3 regions of the Mesorhizobium sp. M8A.F.Ca.ET.181.01.1.1 genome follow, and region 1 is predicted to be linked to each of the others. Evidence: riboswitches for the same ligand, from Rfam matches in the RefSeq annotation. Region 1 holds a riboswitch; each other region holds the start of a gene.
The links. Region 1 has a riboswitch for cobalamin ahead of EN824_RS04180 (DUF1636 family protein). Riboswitches for the same ligand answer to the same signal wherever they lie in the genome.

Region 1 (4,982 bases):
CGCCAGTTTGCGCTCTGCGCGCGATGTCTCCCGCAGGCGGATGAAGGCCGCAACGCGCTTAGCCACCTGCGTCACACGATCCGGTTCCGGCCGGTTGGCCAGCGCACGGTGGCCAAGCGCCGGATCGACATCGCTCTCGCCCTTGAAGGAAATGGCGCCTGCAAGGATGCGGCCGTCGAGTTCGGGCAGCACGACATGCATGGCAAGGTCGGCCGGCGCCAGGCCGCGCTGGTTGTTTTCCCAGACATCGCGGCGGGTGGTGGCGATGATGACCTGGAAGACGGGCACGCCGGCGCGGTCGAACAGGGTTTCAACGCCGGGTTCGGCACCCGAAGCGAAGGCGGTCGCGGTGATGATGGCGGCGGGTTTCAGCGATGCAATGGCGTTTTCGACGAAGGCCAGGGACCCAGGATCCTTGAGGCTGGAAACGAAGACCGGGACCGCTGCCAGTCCCTGGGAGCGCAAAGCCTCGGCCAGCGCATCGATCGGGGCGACGTCGGCCGCGAGCAGCATCGAGCGGTAGAAGAGAATAGGGACGACGGGAGCGCCGACCATTGAAAGGTCCGGCTCCTCCGCGACCCCCAATCCAGACTGATAGTAACCGGCCTTCGGCACGCTGACCGGACTGGCGACGGACGTATCCTGTCCAGCCAGGCCTGCCAGCCTCCGAACCAGCGCGCTCATATTGGCCGGGCCGCCCTCTCGGAAATAGCCAAGCAGGCCGTCGAGTTCGGCGCGTGGCAGCGTCGAGGCTTCGATCAGCCTGAGATCCTCGTCATGGCTTTCACCCGGAAGCAGCGCCAGTTTGATGCCGCGCTCACGGGCAATCACCGCCAGCTGGTCGCAGCCATAGCGCCACCAGTCGTTGCCGCCGAGGATGCGCACCAGGATGACCTTGGCATGGCGGGCGACGCTGTCGATCCAGAGGTCGACGGACATGGGGTGGCGCAGATCGCGCAGTGCGGCCAGCCGCATGGAGGGCAAGCGATCGGCGTCCGCCTTCCATGCCGCCGCCAGTCCGGCGAGATCGCTGTCGGTGAACGACAAGGCCACGATATCCCCCGGCGTTTGCCTGAGGTCGACAGGCTCGGCGAGGTCGTCGAGCGAGGCGGAGGTCGTGGTGAGGATGTGCATCGCGGCCCGTGTCTGAAATCAGCCGGCGAGTATGCGTTCGATCGCCGGACGGTTCAGCCCCTTGAGGCCGATGACGACCAGGCGCGAGCGGCGGTCATCCTCGGCGGCCCAGGCGCGGTCATAGTAATGATTGACGCGCGGGCCGACGGCCTGCAGCAGGAGCCGCATCGGCTTGCCGCCGACCTCGACGAAGCCTTTCACACGCAGCACGTTTTCCTGTTCGGCGGCCGCGGCGACGCGCTTTGCCAACTCGTCCGGATTGGCGATCGAAGGAATGTCGACGATGAACGTGTCGAAGTCGTCATGCTCGTGGTCGAATGCGCCGTCATGATGGGACTTGCGGTTCTCGATGTCATCCTCGACGGCAAGACCAAGCCCGAGCAGCACCGAGGGATCGACCTTGCCATGCGACGTCGGCACGATCTTCACGGCGCGGGCGGAGTGTTCATTGACGATGGCGTTGGCGCGGGCCGAGCCGTCGGCGTCCATCAGGTCGCTCTTCGACAGGATGATCAGGTCGGCGCAGGCGATCTGGTCCTCGAACACTTCCTCGACCGGGTCGTCATGGTCGAGGCTCTCATCCCCGGCGCGCTGCGCCTGCAGGGCGTCCATGTCATTGGCGACGCGGCCTTCAGCCAACGCCGGGCCATCGACCACGGCGATGACGCCGTCGACGGTCACGCGGCTTTTCACCGTCGGCCACTGGAACGCCTGGACCAGAGGCTTGGGGAGAGCGAGACCGGAGGTTTCGATCAGGATATGGTCGACCTTCGGCGTCAGCGACAGGATCTGGTCGAGCGCCGGCACGAAATCGTCGGCGACGGTGCAGCAGATGCAGCCATTGGCCAGTTCGACGATGTTTTCCTCCGGGCAGGTGTCGATGCCGCAGCCCTTGAGGATTTCGCCGTCGATGCCGATATCGCCGAATTCGTTGACGATGATGGCAATCCGCTTGCCGCCGGCGTTTTCCAGGAGATGGCGGACCAGCGTCGTCTTGCCGGCCCCGAGGAAGCCGGTAACGACGGTGCAGGGAACGCGGGAGAGATTGCCGGCCGAATTTGGAGCGGTCATGTCAAGTCCTTCAGCATGTCGAGAGGAGGGATGCGGGCAACGAGGCCGCGCTTGAGGCTATCGGGGCGGCCGCGCCAGGGAATGAGGCCGTCGGTCGAGGTGGCGAAGAGTTTCGCGCCGGCGACGAGATCGGCGCCGCTGGTCGCGGTCAGGTCGCCGAACACATAGCTCCAGCAGCCGTCGCGCAGGATCGCGGCGCTGAGCCGGCGCTTGCAATTGCCGAGGCATTCGACCGTACGGATGCGGATTTTCTCGCTCGAGGCGGCTTGGCGCGTATCTTCAGCCAAAAGTTCGCCGGCCCGGGGATGGGCGTCGGAACCGGTCTCGTCGCGACAGGAGGCGCAGACGATGACAGTGATGCCGGCCAGGGAATCATCCTCGCCGGACGAAATGTCCGTTGTTTCAGCCGAGAAACTGCTGTCGCGATCCAAATCAGGCTCCTTGCCCGGAAAACCCGCCGGGCGATCGGATTCTTGCATTCCAGACGGCAGGTCTCCTGGCTCGCGGGTCATCGCCTTGGGTAGCCGCCTTCCCGGGACAATCCCAGTGGCTTTCGGCCTTGGCTCTTCGCTTACAGTTGCGGGGACAGCCGCGGATTTGGGCTTTTCGGCCCGCACCGCATTCCCTCTTGGCTCCTCCCTTTGCCGAGAGGAGACCGTCTGGATCGGATTTAGGCTCTTGCGGGCAGCGGTGTCAACGCGAGCTTACGACACCGCGATGTCGGACAGCGCCGGGCCGAGGTCGCCGGCAGGCGTCACTTCGATGCGTTCAAGCCCAAGCCAGCCCTGCATCTGCTTCAATTCCTCGAAAAGTTCAGCGGCGGTTTCAGGCGGCGCGCCGGGCTCGGCATAGGCGGCATGGACGCGCAGGACACTGGCCGGCCGGTCGGCTTTGAGGTCGACGCGCGCCACGATCCTGTCGCCAAGCAGGAAGGGCAGGACATAGTAGCCGTATTGGCGCTTCTCGGCCGGGGTGTAGATTTCGATGCGATAGTGAAAATCGAACAGCCGCTCCGAGCGCGAGCGCTCGAAGACGACGGGATCGAACGGCGCCAGCAGGGCGCGGGCCTCGATCTTGCGTGGCAAACGCGCATCCCTGTGAAGGTAAGCTGGCTTGTCCCACCCCTCGACACGGACCGGCAACAACTCGCCGAGTTCGACCAGTTCCTCGAGCCGGCCTTTCATGTCGGCGGGGGAGAGCCGGAAATAGTCGCGCAGGTCGCCTGATGTGGCGATGCCGTGGGCGCGGGCGGAAATGCGCAGCAATTCGCGATGTGCATCCTCGGCCGCCGGTACCGGCAGGTCGAGGATCGCTTGCGGCAGCACCCGCTCCGGCAGGTCATAGAAGCGCTCGAAACCGCGCCGGTGCGCCGTGGTGATGCGGCCGGCCCAGAACAGCCATTCGAAGGCGTGCTTGGCGTGGCTCCAACCCCACCAGCCGCCGGAGCCTTTCTGGCCTTCCAGCGCCGAAGCGGCGATCGGGCCACGATCGACGACCTGGCGGTAGATCTCTTCTATATAGGCAGCGTGCTCACGGCCCCATTTGGCCAGCCCCAGATACATTTCATCGCCTTGCTCGGCGCGCTGCATGCGCCAGCGCATCAGCGGGTACGTCTCGACCGGCAGGAATGAGGCCTCGTGTGCCCAATATTCGAACACCGTGCGCTTGCGCGTCACGGCGGCGTTGTCGAGCAAGGCGACGGGATAGGGACCCAGACGCGAATAGAGCGGCATATAGTGGGCACGCACCACCGCACTGACGGAATCGATCTGCAGCAGGCCGGTGCGGGACAGAACGCGGGCGAAATGGCGGCGGTCGGGCATGCCGGCGGGGCGGGGATCGAGAAATCCCTGAGCGGCGAGCGCGATGCGCCGGGCGGCGGCTAGCGAGATCTTTTCCTTCATGCAGGCGTCACTCTGAGGGTGCTTTGACAAAGATGTGATGGGTGATTCCAGCCCATGCTAGCAGGGTTTTGGCGGCAACCCTGTCAGGAGAGAAAAGTGGAGTAAAAAGAGAAGGAAATCAAACAGGAGCCTATGAGACCAGTTTCTCCCGGAATGCCGTCCAGCTCGTTGTTTTGAACAAGGTTTGACTTGCTTCGCTGGAAGTGCTGCGCTAACCCTCGCCGCGTTGCAGCATAGGCTCCTTAAAACGGTTCAGCGGTTAAACTGTCACGCTTCCGCATTAAGGTCCGGTGCTGTAATCAACGTGGATTGGCGCCAACGGAAAGCCGCTGCATGAACGCACTCCTCAGTTCGTACCTGCCCATCGTCCTGTTCATCGGCGTGGCGCTGGTGGTCGGCCTGGCGCTGCTGGTCGCACCGTTCCTGGTGGCCTACCGCAACCCCGATCCCGAAAAGCTGTCCGCCTACGAGTGCGGTTTCAACTCGTTCGACGATGCCCGCATGAAGTTCGACATTCGTTTCTACCTGGTGTCGATCCTGTTCATCATCTTCGACCTCGAAGTGGCCTTCCTGTTTCCCTGGGCAGTGTCCTTCTCGAAGATCGGCATGCTCGGCTTCTGGTCGATGATGGTGTTTTTGACGGTGCTGACCATCGGCTTTGCCTATGAATGGAAAAAAGGAGCGCTGGAATGGGATTGAACGACAGTTCAGGCACCCTCGTCGCGCCAAAGCCCAAGGGCATCATCGATCCCAACACCGGCAGGCCGGTGGGGGAGGACGATCCCTTCTTCCTCGAAATCAACAATGAGCTTGCAGACAAGGGTTTTCTGGTCACCTCGACCGAGGCGCTGATCACCTGGGCGCGCAGCGGCT
Region 2 (4,982 bases), on a different contig from region 1:
AGCTCATGAACTCTCCTGGTCAGCGCTCGGTGGCTGCCTCAGCCGCATCAGGCAAAGCGGATCGCGGCCTTTGCTCTTAGTTTGGCCGCCACCTCTTCGCGATTGCGCGGATGCTGGTGGGTTTCGAGGGAATCAAGCAATTCGCGTGCCGATGCCGCGATGGCTTCGACAGCATGATCGAACGCATGCTGGTTCTGTTTCGACGGCCGCGTCGTTCCACTCAGCTTGCGAACAAACTGGAGTGCCGCGTCGCGGACTTCGTCGTTGGTTGCCGGCGGATCAAAATTGAACAGGGTCTTGATGTTTCTGCACATCGTTTCCAAACCTCCTCTTGTCCGTTTCAATCGGGACGAACTGTATCCTCAATCATGATCGTGTCCAAAAATCGGTAAGACTGCGAGGGCGCCTTAGTCCGCGTCGAGCGGCTCGGTTCCAACCGGCTTGCCATCGCGCGACAGCCTGATCTTCTCGACCTTGTCCTCGGCTGCCTTCAGCAAGCGGTCGCAATGCGCCTTCAGCGCCTCGCCGCGCTCGTAGATCCGGATCGACTGGTCGAGCGGCACGTCGCCGCGCTCCAGATCATCGACGATCTTCTCCAGCGCGTCGAGTGCCTGTTCGAAGCTCATCGCCTTGACGTCTTCGTTGATCTCACCGCTCATCATTCATCCTTTCATCAGTCGCCCGACATGGGCGGCGACCGAAAATGCCAATCCTTGCAGATCGTAGCCACCCTCGAGCAGGCTGACGAGCCGGTTGCCGCCGTGGCGTGCGGCGCGCTGCATCAGTTGGCCGGTCGCCCAGTCGAAATCGTCCTCGGTCAGATTGATCTCGGCCAGCGGGTCGCGGTGGTGCGCGTCGAAGCCGGCCGAAATGATGATCAGGTCGGGGGCGAAATTGTCGAGCGATGGCAGCACGCGCGACAGGAAGGCATCGCGAAACACCTCGCTGCCGGTCTGTGGCGCCAGCGGCGCGTTGACGATGTTGCCGGCACCGGTCTCGTTCTTCGCCCCGGTGCCCGGGTACAACGGCATCTGGTGCGTCGAGCAATAGAGCACCGACGGATCGTCCCAGAAAATATCCTGCGTGCCGTTGCCGTGATGCACGTCCCAGTCGACGACGGCGACACGCTCGGCGCCGTGCCTCTTCTGCGCGTAGCGGGCAGCGATCGCGGCCGTGTTGAAGAAGCAGAAGCCCATTGCCGTGGTCTTTTCGGCATGGTGGCCAGGCGGACGGGCGGCGACGAAGACATTGTCGGCGCGGCCCGCAAAGACGTCGTCGACGGCGGCGTTGGCGGCGCCGATCGCCGTGATCGCGGCCTGCCAGCTCTTCGGGCTGGCGGTGGTGTCGGCGTCGATGTGGGCAATGCCTTCGTGGGGGATGGCGGCGCGGACACGCGCGACGAAATCGGCGGGATGCGCATAGAGGATCGTCGCCTCGTCGCCTTGCGGTGCCTCGACGCGGTCGAGCGCGGCAAAAGCTTCGTCGTCGAGCACGCGCTCGATGGCGCGCAGGCGGTCGGGCCGCTCGGGGTGACCCGGCGGGGTGATGTGTTCGAGAAAGATGGGGTGCGTGTAGAGACGGGTAGCCATCTCCCCTATCTAGTGCCCCGGCGCCGTAATGGCCATGCGCAGCGGCTTGATCGCTGGGGAAAATCACGCCTGCGTCCATTGGCGTCGCTGCGGGGATTGGCGGCGCTGGGGCTTCGGCGTAAGGTTGCCGCCACTGCCTGGTGCCTGCCGGTCTGTTTGTTTTAGCCGCATTCTGCGACGCCAAATGATTTCACTTGGCTGCAAATGCTCCGGCGGGAGAATCGGGAACACGGTTGAATTCCGTGGCGTGCCCAACGCTGTAAGGGGGACCGCGCCGGTAAATGCCACTGTCGATGACGGGAAGGCACCGGACGCGGGTTGATCCCGAGCCAGAAGACCGGCCTGGCAGGCATCGTCATCCGCATGGTCAGGCGGATGACATCAGAGCGATGTGGGTCCTCTTGGACGCGCAAAGTTCGCTCTGAGAATTTGAACTGCTGCAATCGCAAGGGGACAAGCGATGCCGGAAGCCATGACCGCTCCAATGGGCGATGGATTTGATCAGATAGCGCGTGACGCGGTTTATCGCGCCATGTTCACGCGGCGCGATGTCCGCAGCCATTTTACATCGGAGGCGATCGACGATGCAGTGCTGGCGCGGCTGCTGCTTGCCGCCCACCACGCGCCATCGGTCGGCTTCATGCAACCCTGGAATTTCATCGTCATCCGCGATGCCGCGCGACGGGCGAAGGTGCGCGACCTGTTCCTTGCCGCGCGCGAGCAAGAACTGCCGGCAATCGAGGCAGACCGGCAGGCGCTCTACCGCAACCTCAAGCTCGAAGGCATTTGCGAAAGCGCATTCAACATCTGTATCACCTGCGACCGCGAGCGCTCGAAAGGCTCGCCGCTGGGGCGCTGGCACAACCCGGAAATGGATCTCTACAGCACGGTCTGCGCGGTGCAGAATTTCTGGCTGGCCGCGCGCGCTGAAGGCATTGGCGTCGGCTGGGTCAGCATCATCGAGGCGCAAGCGCTGAACAGCCTGCTGTCTATCCCCGATCACGTGACGCCGATCGCCTATCTCTGCGTCGGTCGTGTCTCGGAGTTCGCGCCGAAACCGGACCTCGAAACGCATGGCTGGGGCCGACGCCTGCCGCTGCCCGACCTGATCATGAGCGAGACGTTTTGCGGCCAGGGTGAGGCACCGCTCAAATCGGCGGTGGCGCGCCTCGACACCGTCGCAGGTGCGCCCGCCAGCCCCGCCGATCAGCGCGTCGCGCCGGCCATGTCCCAGCGCGAGCCGCCGAAGGTGGAGAGCGCCTTGTCCTTGAGTTCCCGGAACTTCGACGAGGCTTCGGCCAGCCTGGCGTCCCAGGCGGCATCGGGCACCTGGCCCTCGATGGTCTTGAAATAGACCTGCATCAGGCAGGCAATGGCGAATGGCTCGATGAAGGCCGCCTTGAAAGCCCAGGCAAAGACGATGGCGAGCACGAAAGCCCAGCCGGCGAGTTGCCCGGGCATGACATAAAGAATGGCGGCTGCCGGAGCCAGCATCAGCAGGAAAATCACGAAAGACACGCCCCACATGATGACCGCCAGCCAGACGGCGTTCTTGACCATGGTCTTGCCGTTCTGGGCGTAGAGCACCACGCCTTGCCGCGCCGTCTCGAAGGGCGAGGACGAATTGATGCGGATATTGTAACCGAGAATGATCTCGTCGACATAGGTCAGCGACAGGCGGATCACCGTGTTGAGGAACGAGACCAGGCCGCTCAGGCCCGGAATGGGCAGGAAGGCCGCGATGCCGCCCAGCAGGCCGGTGATGGCGCGGATGGCGCCCTTGACCAACTGGTCGACGACGAAAAGGATGTTCGCCTCGCAAAGCGCTCGGTCACAACCTCTTTCGCGTAGGCGATCTGGTTCTGGCCGTCGGGAACGTCATGTCCGTCGATCAGATGCACCATGACGGCGATATGGCCTGCCTTGACGACGTAGAGGATGTATTCGCGCAGCCAATAGACAGCGATCGAGACGACGCCGAATCCGACCACGCCGCCCCAAAGGGCAAAGGACAACGGTCCGTCGGGATCGGTGGAGATATGGCCGACGCCATAGCCGACCGAGGCACCGGTGCCGGTGGCCATGATGTAGGCCAGTGTGATGCCGAAATAGACGATCATGCGAAAGACAATGAAAGGCCAGGTCCGCATCATGATGGACACCGACCTGCCGATATCGAAATCCCACATGCCCCGAATCCCCCAGAGGTGGCTGTGGAGGATGCGCCCAAACCGGCTATTGTCAATTGCGGGCGGTGGCGGAAGCGCCACGGCGGCTCAGTTTGGCCGTGCTTCCGGTTTCTCGAGCAGGCCTTCGAGCAATTGCTTGAACGCGGCCACAACCTTCCTCGACGTCGCTTCGGGATCGTTCGAGTTGGCGATCCGCTGTGCGGCCTGACTGCTCGCACCGTTGATCAACCGCGCCGCCGTTTCGGGATCGACGCCCGGCACCACCATCCCCTCCTGTTGCAGCGCCGTCAGATGATCGGTCATTGAACCGACGCAGGCATTGGCATTCGACCATTGCGCCGGATCGCCCAGCACGGCCGGGCCATCCCGGAACATGATGCGCTGGATTTCCGGCTCCAGCGCCATTTCGATGTAGGTCGTGCATTCGTCGACGAAATGCTGCCAGCGGGTCGGCGCCCTCGACGCGACCTCATTCACCCGGGCGGCCATTTCCGCGTCGATCTCGGCGATAACCGCCTGCAGCAGCCCCTTCTTGTCGCCGAAATGATGATAGAGGGCACCGCGTGTCAGCCCGGCCGACGCGGTGAAATCGTCCATCGACGCTTCGGCGTAGCCAATGGTGCCGAAAGCCTGGCGGGCCGCCGTGATCAGCTTGGCTCGCGTCTCGGCAATCATCTCCTTGCGGGGTTTGTGCATGGTTCTGGACCTATTCACATACGCCTCGTATGCCAATTGACATACGCTACGTATGAACTATCTGACATTCATACGCATCGTATGTAATTGTCGCTTCATCCTTTGTCGAGGAACCCGCCATGCAAAACCCCTATTCGGAAATCTTTCGCGCCCCCGGAGCCAAAGGCTTTGCGGCCGCCGGCTTCCTGGCGCGCCTGCCGATCGCCATGGCACCGATCGGCATCGTGGCGATGCTGTCTCAGACGCGTGGCGAATACTGGCTGGCCGGCGCGGTCTCGGCGACTTTTGCGCTGGGCAACGCTTTCGTGGCGCCGCAAATATCAAGGCTGGTGGACCGTCTGGGCCAGACACGCATCGTGGTCCCCACCACCATCATCACCGTGATCGCCTTCGCGGTTCTCATCGTGGCAGCCAATCAGGATTGGCCGGTCTGGACGCTGTTCGTCTCGGCACTGGCGGCCGCGGCCATGCCGAGCATGCCGGCAATGGTGCGCGCCCGCTGGACCGA
Region 3 (4,982 bases), on a different contig from region 1:
AGGCCAGGATGAAGCCGTCGTCGATCTCATGATCGAGGATGCCGCCATTGTGACTCATCTCGACGCTGCCGGAGACTTTCTTCACCTTGCAAGTTCCGCACAGGCCGAATTCGCAGGCCGCCGGTATCCGCACGCCCGAGGCGCGCGCGGTCTGCAGCACGGTCTGGCCGGCGACGCAGTCGGCGTCGACATCCGAAAGCGCGAAGCGGATCGGCGTCGCGGCTTCGACGGAAATTGCCGCGCCGGCTTCAGCCGGCGCGGCAAACGGTGCCGGGACTTCGTCCACGGTCGGCGCGGCAAAGCTTTCCTGATGGTACTTTGCCATGTCGAAGCCGGCGGCTTCGAGCATGCCGCGCACGGCGCGCATGAAGGGATCGGGCCCACAGCAGAAGATTTCGCGTTCGCGGAAATCGGGTGCCAGGAGCGGCAGCCGGATGGCGTCGATGCGGCCCATATGGCCGTACCAGCCCTCGCGGCTCGACCGCTCCTCGATCATGAAGCCGAGCGACAGGCCAGGCATGTGGCCCCCGAGCAGTTCGAGTTCCTTGCGGAAGATGATTTCTTCCGGGCGCCGCGCGCAGTTGACGAAACCGACATCGGTCCATGGCGCACAGTCGTTCAGCCAGCGCAGCATCGACATCATCGGCGTCACGCCGGAGCCGGCCGAGACGAACAGATATTTCGCCGCCGGATGGCTGTGCAGTGAAAAGTCGCCGCCCGGTCCATAGGCCTTGACGTGCGAGCCGGGCGCCAGGTGATCGAACATCCAGCGTGTGCCGATGCTGCCCGCCTGCGCCTTCACCGTCACCGCGATCGAGAACGGCCGCGACGGCGACGACGACAGCGTGTAGGTGCGCATCAGCGGCCCATCCGGCGTCGGCAGTTCCAGCGTCACGAACTGGCCCGGCTTGTAGCGGAACCAGGTCTGGTTGTCGGACCGGAAGGTGAAGGTCTTGACGTCGGGCGCCTCGTCGCTGACACCGGTCACTTCCAGCACCTGCAGCCTGTCGTTCCAGGGCGCCATCTGGTCGAGATGGCGATAGAGGCCAAGGTCGGTCATCGCATTCATCCCTGCATACCTTTCATTTTGCGGATGTCGTGATCCCAAAACCGCTGCACACTTTTGGGTGACATGCGCTAGGCGACGCTGCGCAGCGCCGGCCGCCCGCCTTCGGCCAGGCGCGGACCGATGAAGCGGGCATACCAGTCGACGAACTGGATGACGCCGCCTTCATGCAGCTCCGAATACGGGCCGGGTTCATAGGCCGGCGACAGGATACCGAAAGCGTTCTCCTCGACGATCCGGCGGTCCTGGTCGTTGGTCTCGGTCCAGACATGGGTGAGTTCGGCGAGATCGTAGTCGACACCCTCGACCGCGTCCTTGTGCACCAACCACTTCGTCGTCACTGCCGTTTCGGTGGCGCTGACCGGCAGCACGCGGAAGGTGACGGCATGATCAACGAGGATGTGGTTCCAGGTCGTCGGGTAGTGATAGTGCATCAGCGTGCCGATGCGGTCGGCCGAAACGCTGTCGGACAGGTCCTTCCTCACCGCCCGCTTGCCGGTCATCGTGTAGCTCTGGGCGTCGCGCAGCAGCGGCGCGCGGGTGGCGCGGTATTGCCCGGCCGGGTCGATGCGGAATTTGCTGGGCAGGCCAACAGCTTCGCACTTCGCCCAGTGCGCCAGCATCTCCGGATCGCTGTCGGCGCCTTGCACGCCGGTCACGGTCGGTGCTTCCGGGAAGGTCTTGCACAGTTCGGGATGATTGCCCGCGCAATGATAGCATTCGCGGTTGTTTTCCCAGACCAGCTTCCAATTGCCCTTCTCGATGATCGTGCTCTCGAAGGCGATCTTGGCCTCGCTCAGCCGGTGCGGCTTGAGATAGGGCTCGATCATCGCCCGCATCGGCGCGAAGTCGGCCGGCTCCTTGGCCAGGCAGATGAAGACATAGCCGGCGACGCTTTCGCAGGCGACCGGCTTCAGCCCGAACTGGCTCTTGTCGAACCCCTCGGCCATCTGGCGGGCGAACAGCAGGCGCCCGTCCAGCTCATAGGTCCACTGGTGATAGGGACAGACCAGTTTGGCGGCCATGCCCTTGTCGCTGTTGCAGACGCGGCTGCCGCGATGGCGGCAGGAATTGTGGAAGGCGTTGATCTTGCCCTGCTGATCGCGCACCAGCACGATAGGATAGTCGCCGATCTGCACGGTGATGAAGCTGCCCGGCTTGGGCAATTCGCAATCATGGCCGATGAACAGCCAGTCGCGATACCAGATCAGCTCCATGTCGAGCTTGAAGTAGTCCGGGTCGGTGTAAAAAGGCTGTTCCAGCGAAAAGCCTTGTCTGCGGCTGTTCAAGAGCCTCAGCATGTCGTTGCGCGCGTCCATGTCCTGTCCTCATTTTCAAGGACTGAACTGGTGGTGATTGAGGAAGGACTGGACGCAGATCGGCGCAAAGCCGGACAAACACCATCCGCCTCTTGACCGCCCACCGCGATCAGTCGAGTTCTAGCCATCTCGGGCTGGTTTCCGGGCTCTGGAGTCGTCCTTACGGACCATCGCGACACCTTCCCAGGCTTACGCCCAGTGGTCTCCCGTTGCGACTTGAACTCCACCACCGTTGCGGGGGCAGCGCCGGAATCTGACCGGCTTCCCAATTCTCCGCTCCGTCGTCACGCAGCGGCACCTGAGATGCCTGATCTAATCACGGCAGGGTTTGCGACATCGGCATGAAAGCGACATCGCATCCATGCGGCGCGACACGCATGCTGGAACGTCGTGACAGGGGTCGCATCATCAAATCGCCTTCTGTCGCCAGGCGCGCCGGCACCGTTTTTTCGACCCCTTTGCCGGGGGCGAAAAGGTTAACAGTTTCGAAAAGTGACTATTAGCAGATTCTAAAATCGAACCGAACGGTTCGTTTCTGTTGACGGTGCGTGCAGGACGGTGTGAACGCCGAGCCTCCGATACAGTTGGTGATCGGGGTGCCATTTTTAGCTAACTGATTGATATAACGACAGAAAATAACAGATGTGGAAATCACTGGCACAATTTCAAGTGGTAGAGTCATGGTCCACGCTGAACAACTTCGTGATTGGAAACAGCAGAGGTGCTCTCCCACATCGGGGCGGTCCGAACGACGCGATTTTAATCCCAAGACACGCCGCTAGACGGACGGAAAAATACTGGAGTACCCAAAATGAAAAAGATTGTTCTCACTGCCGCCGCCCTTCTGGCCATTTCCGGCAGCGCCTTCGCTGGTAGCGACCATTACGGTTCGAACGCCGCCACCCCCGCTGCCACTGTCGACAGCTCGTACACCGCTTCGACCAGCAAGTCGGAGCCGGCTGCTCAGACGCCTGCCCAGGGCGCCGACCACAATCTCTTCGGCAACAACTAACAGCCGATCCCCGGCTTGCGGCGGGGCGACCCTGCCGCGCGGGGTGGATGCCACAAATTCAGGAGTACCTAAAATGAACAAGATCCTCATTGCCGCCGCCGCCGTCCTGGCCCTCTCCGGCAGCGCCTTTGCCGGCAGCGACAACTACGGTTCGAGCGGTGCCAACCAGGCGGCTGTCACGTCGACCGACAACGCGAACACCGCATCGATCGGCAAGTCGGCTCCGGCCACCGAGGCGCCTGCCCGGCCGGGTAGCGATCGCAACCTCTTCGGCCGTTGACGCCTGTTGCGAGTGGCGGGCTCGCTCGCCACTCGTGGAATTCAAGACGTTAGGAGTATTGGAAATGAACAAGATCCTCATTGCTGCCGCCGCCGTTCTGGCCCTCTCCGGCAGCGCTTTCGCCGGCAGTGACAACTATGGCTCCAATGGCGCCAATCAGCCCACTGCATCGTCGACCGTCAATGTCGATACGTCGCATACGGGTTCGGTCCGCAACAGCGACTCACCCATCTACAAGCTGCTCAACTCGTCCGGCGACGTGCAGAAGTCCGCCCCTCACGGCGCAGACCGCAATCTCTTCGGCAACAACTAACCAGCCGTCGTGATGTATAAAAAGAGAGCGGCGGGCCAGCCCGCTGCTCTCTTTTTTTGTTGTCGAGACATGGCTGGCCTCAGGCGGCTTTTGCTTCCGCTTCGTGCAGCGCGAACGACCGTCCATCCGCATCGAAGATATGAAGGTCGCCGGCATTGGCGGTCAACTGCAGCGTCGAGCCGCGCTTGATCTCGACATTGCCCGGCAGCTTGGTCACCAGCGGCAGGTCGGCCCGGCCGATGTCGATATAGACCAACTGAACCTCGCCGAGTTGCTCGACATAATCGACCGTCCCCTCGAACAGATAGTCCGCACCACTGGCGATCGCGAGATCTTCCGGCCGCACGCCGAAGCTGACCGCCGCTCCCTTTGCCGAAGCAGGCGTCGCGATCGGCACCGTCGCCTTGCGGCCGCCGACATGGCTGATGATGGTCGGATTGCCCGTCTTGTCGACCGTGGCCGGCAGGATGTTCATGGCCGGCGAGCCGATGAACTGGGCGACGAATAGGTTGCCGGGGTTCTTGTAGAGCTCCATGGGCGTGCCGACCTGCTCGATGTGGCCATCCTTTAGCACCACGATGCGGTCGGCCAGCGTCATCGCCTCGACCTGGTCGTGGGTGACATAGATCATGGTCGTGTTGGGCATCGATTCCTTGAGCTTGGCGATCTCGATACGCGTGGCGACGCGCAGTGCCGCGTCAAGGTTCGACAGCGGTTCGTCGAACAGGAACACTTTTGGATTGCGCACGATGGCGCGGCCGATGGCGACACGCTGACGCTGGCCGCCCGACATCGCCTTGGGCAGGCGGTCGAGATATTTGGTCAGCTGCAGGATTTCGGCGGCCTGCCGCACCCGTTTGTCGATCTCGGCCTTGCTTTCCTTGCCGATCTTCATCGAGAAGGCCATGTTGTCGTAGACTGTCATGTGCGGATAGAGCGCGTAGGACTGGAACACCATGGCGATGCCGCGCTTCGATGGCGGCACGTCGTTG

Region 2: it holds a riboswitch for cobalamin, as region 1 does, so the genes downstream of both, bluB (5,6-dimethylbenzimidazole synthase) here and EN824_RS04180 (DUF1636 family protein) in region 1, are expected to answer to the same signal.
Region 3: it holds a riboswitch for cobalamin, as region 1 does, so the genes downstream of both, EN824_RS23025 (aromatic ring-hydroxylating dioxygenase subunit alpha) here and EN824_RS04180 (DUF1636 family protein) in region 1, are expected to answer to the same signal.

Annotation. Positions count from the first base shown of each region.
Region 1 covers NZ_SRTV01000001.1:841,355-846,336, forward strand. Annotated here, with positions in the region: gene EN824_RS04170 (cobaltochelatase subunit CobN) at 1-1,134, opposite strand, end outside; gene cobW (cobalamin biosynthesis protein CobW) at 1,153-2,205, opposite strand; gene EN824_RS04180 (DUF1636 family protein) at 2,202-2,636, opposite strand; cobalamin riboswitch at 2,674-2,880, opposite strand; gene EN824_RS04185 (winged helix-turn-helix domain-containing protein) at 2,910-4,109, opposite strand; gene EN824_RS04190 (NADH-quinone oxidoreductase subunit A) at 4,443-4,808, shown strand; gene EN824_RS04195 (NADH-quinone oxidoreductase subunit B) at 4,799-4,982, shown strand, end outside.
Region 2 covers NZ_SRTV01000004.1:486,999-491,980, reverse strand. Annotated here, with positions in the region: gene EN824_RS18180 (pirin family protein) at 1-7, opposite strand, end outside; gene EN824_RS18175 (DUF2277 domain-containing protein) at 48-314, opposite strand; gene EN824_RS18170 (exodeoxyribonuclease VII small subunit) at 408-659, opposite strand; gene EN824_RS18165 (histone deacetylase family protein) at 663-1,589, opposite strand; cobalamin riboswitch at 1,768-1,950, shown strand; partial or broken gene bluB (5,6-dimethylbenzimidazole synthase) at 2,050-2,628, shown strand; partial or broken gene EN824_RS18155 (hypothetical protein) at 2,796-3,778, opposite strand; gene EN824_RS18150 (TetR/AcrR family transcriptional regulator) at 3,866-4,474, opposite strand; gene EN824_RS18145 (MFS transporter) at 4,594-4,982, shown strand, end outside.
Region 3 covers NZ_SRTV01000006.1:392,794-397,775, forward strand. Annotated here, with positions in the region: gene EN824_RS23020 (hybrid-cluster NAD(P)-dependent oxidoreductase) at 1-1,060, opposite strand, end outside; gene EN824_RS23025 (aromatic ring-hydroxylating dioxygenase subunit alpha) at 1,138-2,385, opposite strand; cobalamin riboswitch at 2,500-2,702, opposite strand; gene EN824_RS23030 (DUF680 domain-containing protein) at 3,197-3,397, shown strand; gene EN824_RS23035 (DUF680 domain-containing protein) at 3,471-3,677, shown strand; gene EN824_RS23040 (DUF680 domain-containing protein) at 3,742-3,990, shown strand; gene ugpC (sn-glycerol-3-phosphate ABC transporter ATP-binding protein UgpC) at 4,070-4,982, opposite strand, start outside.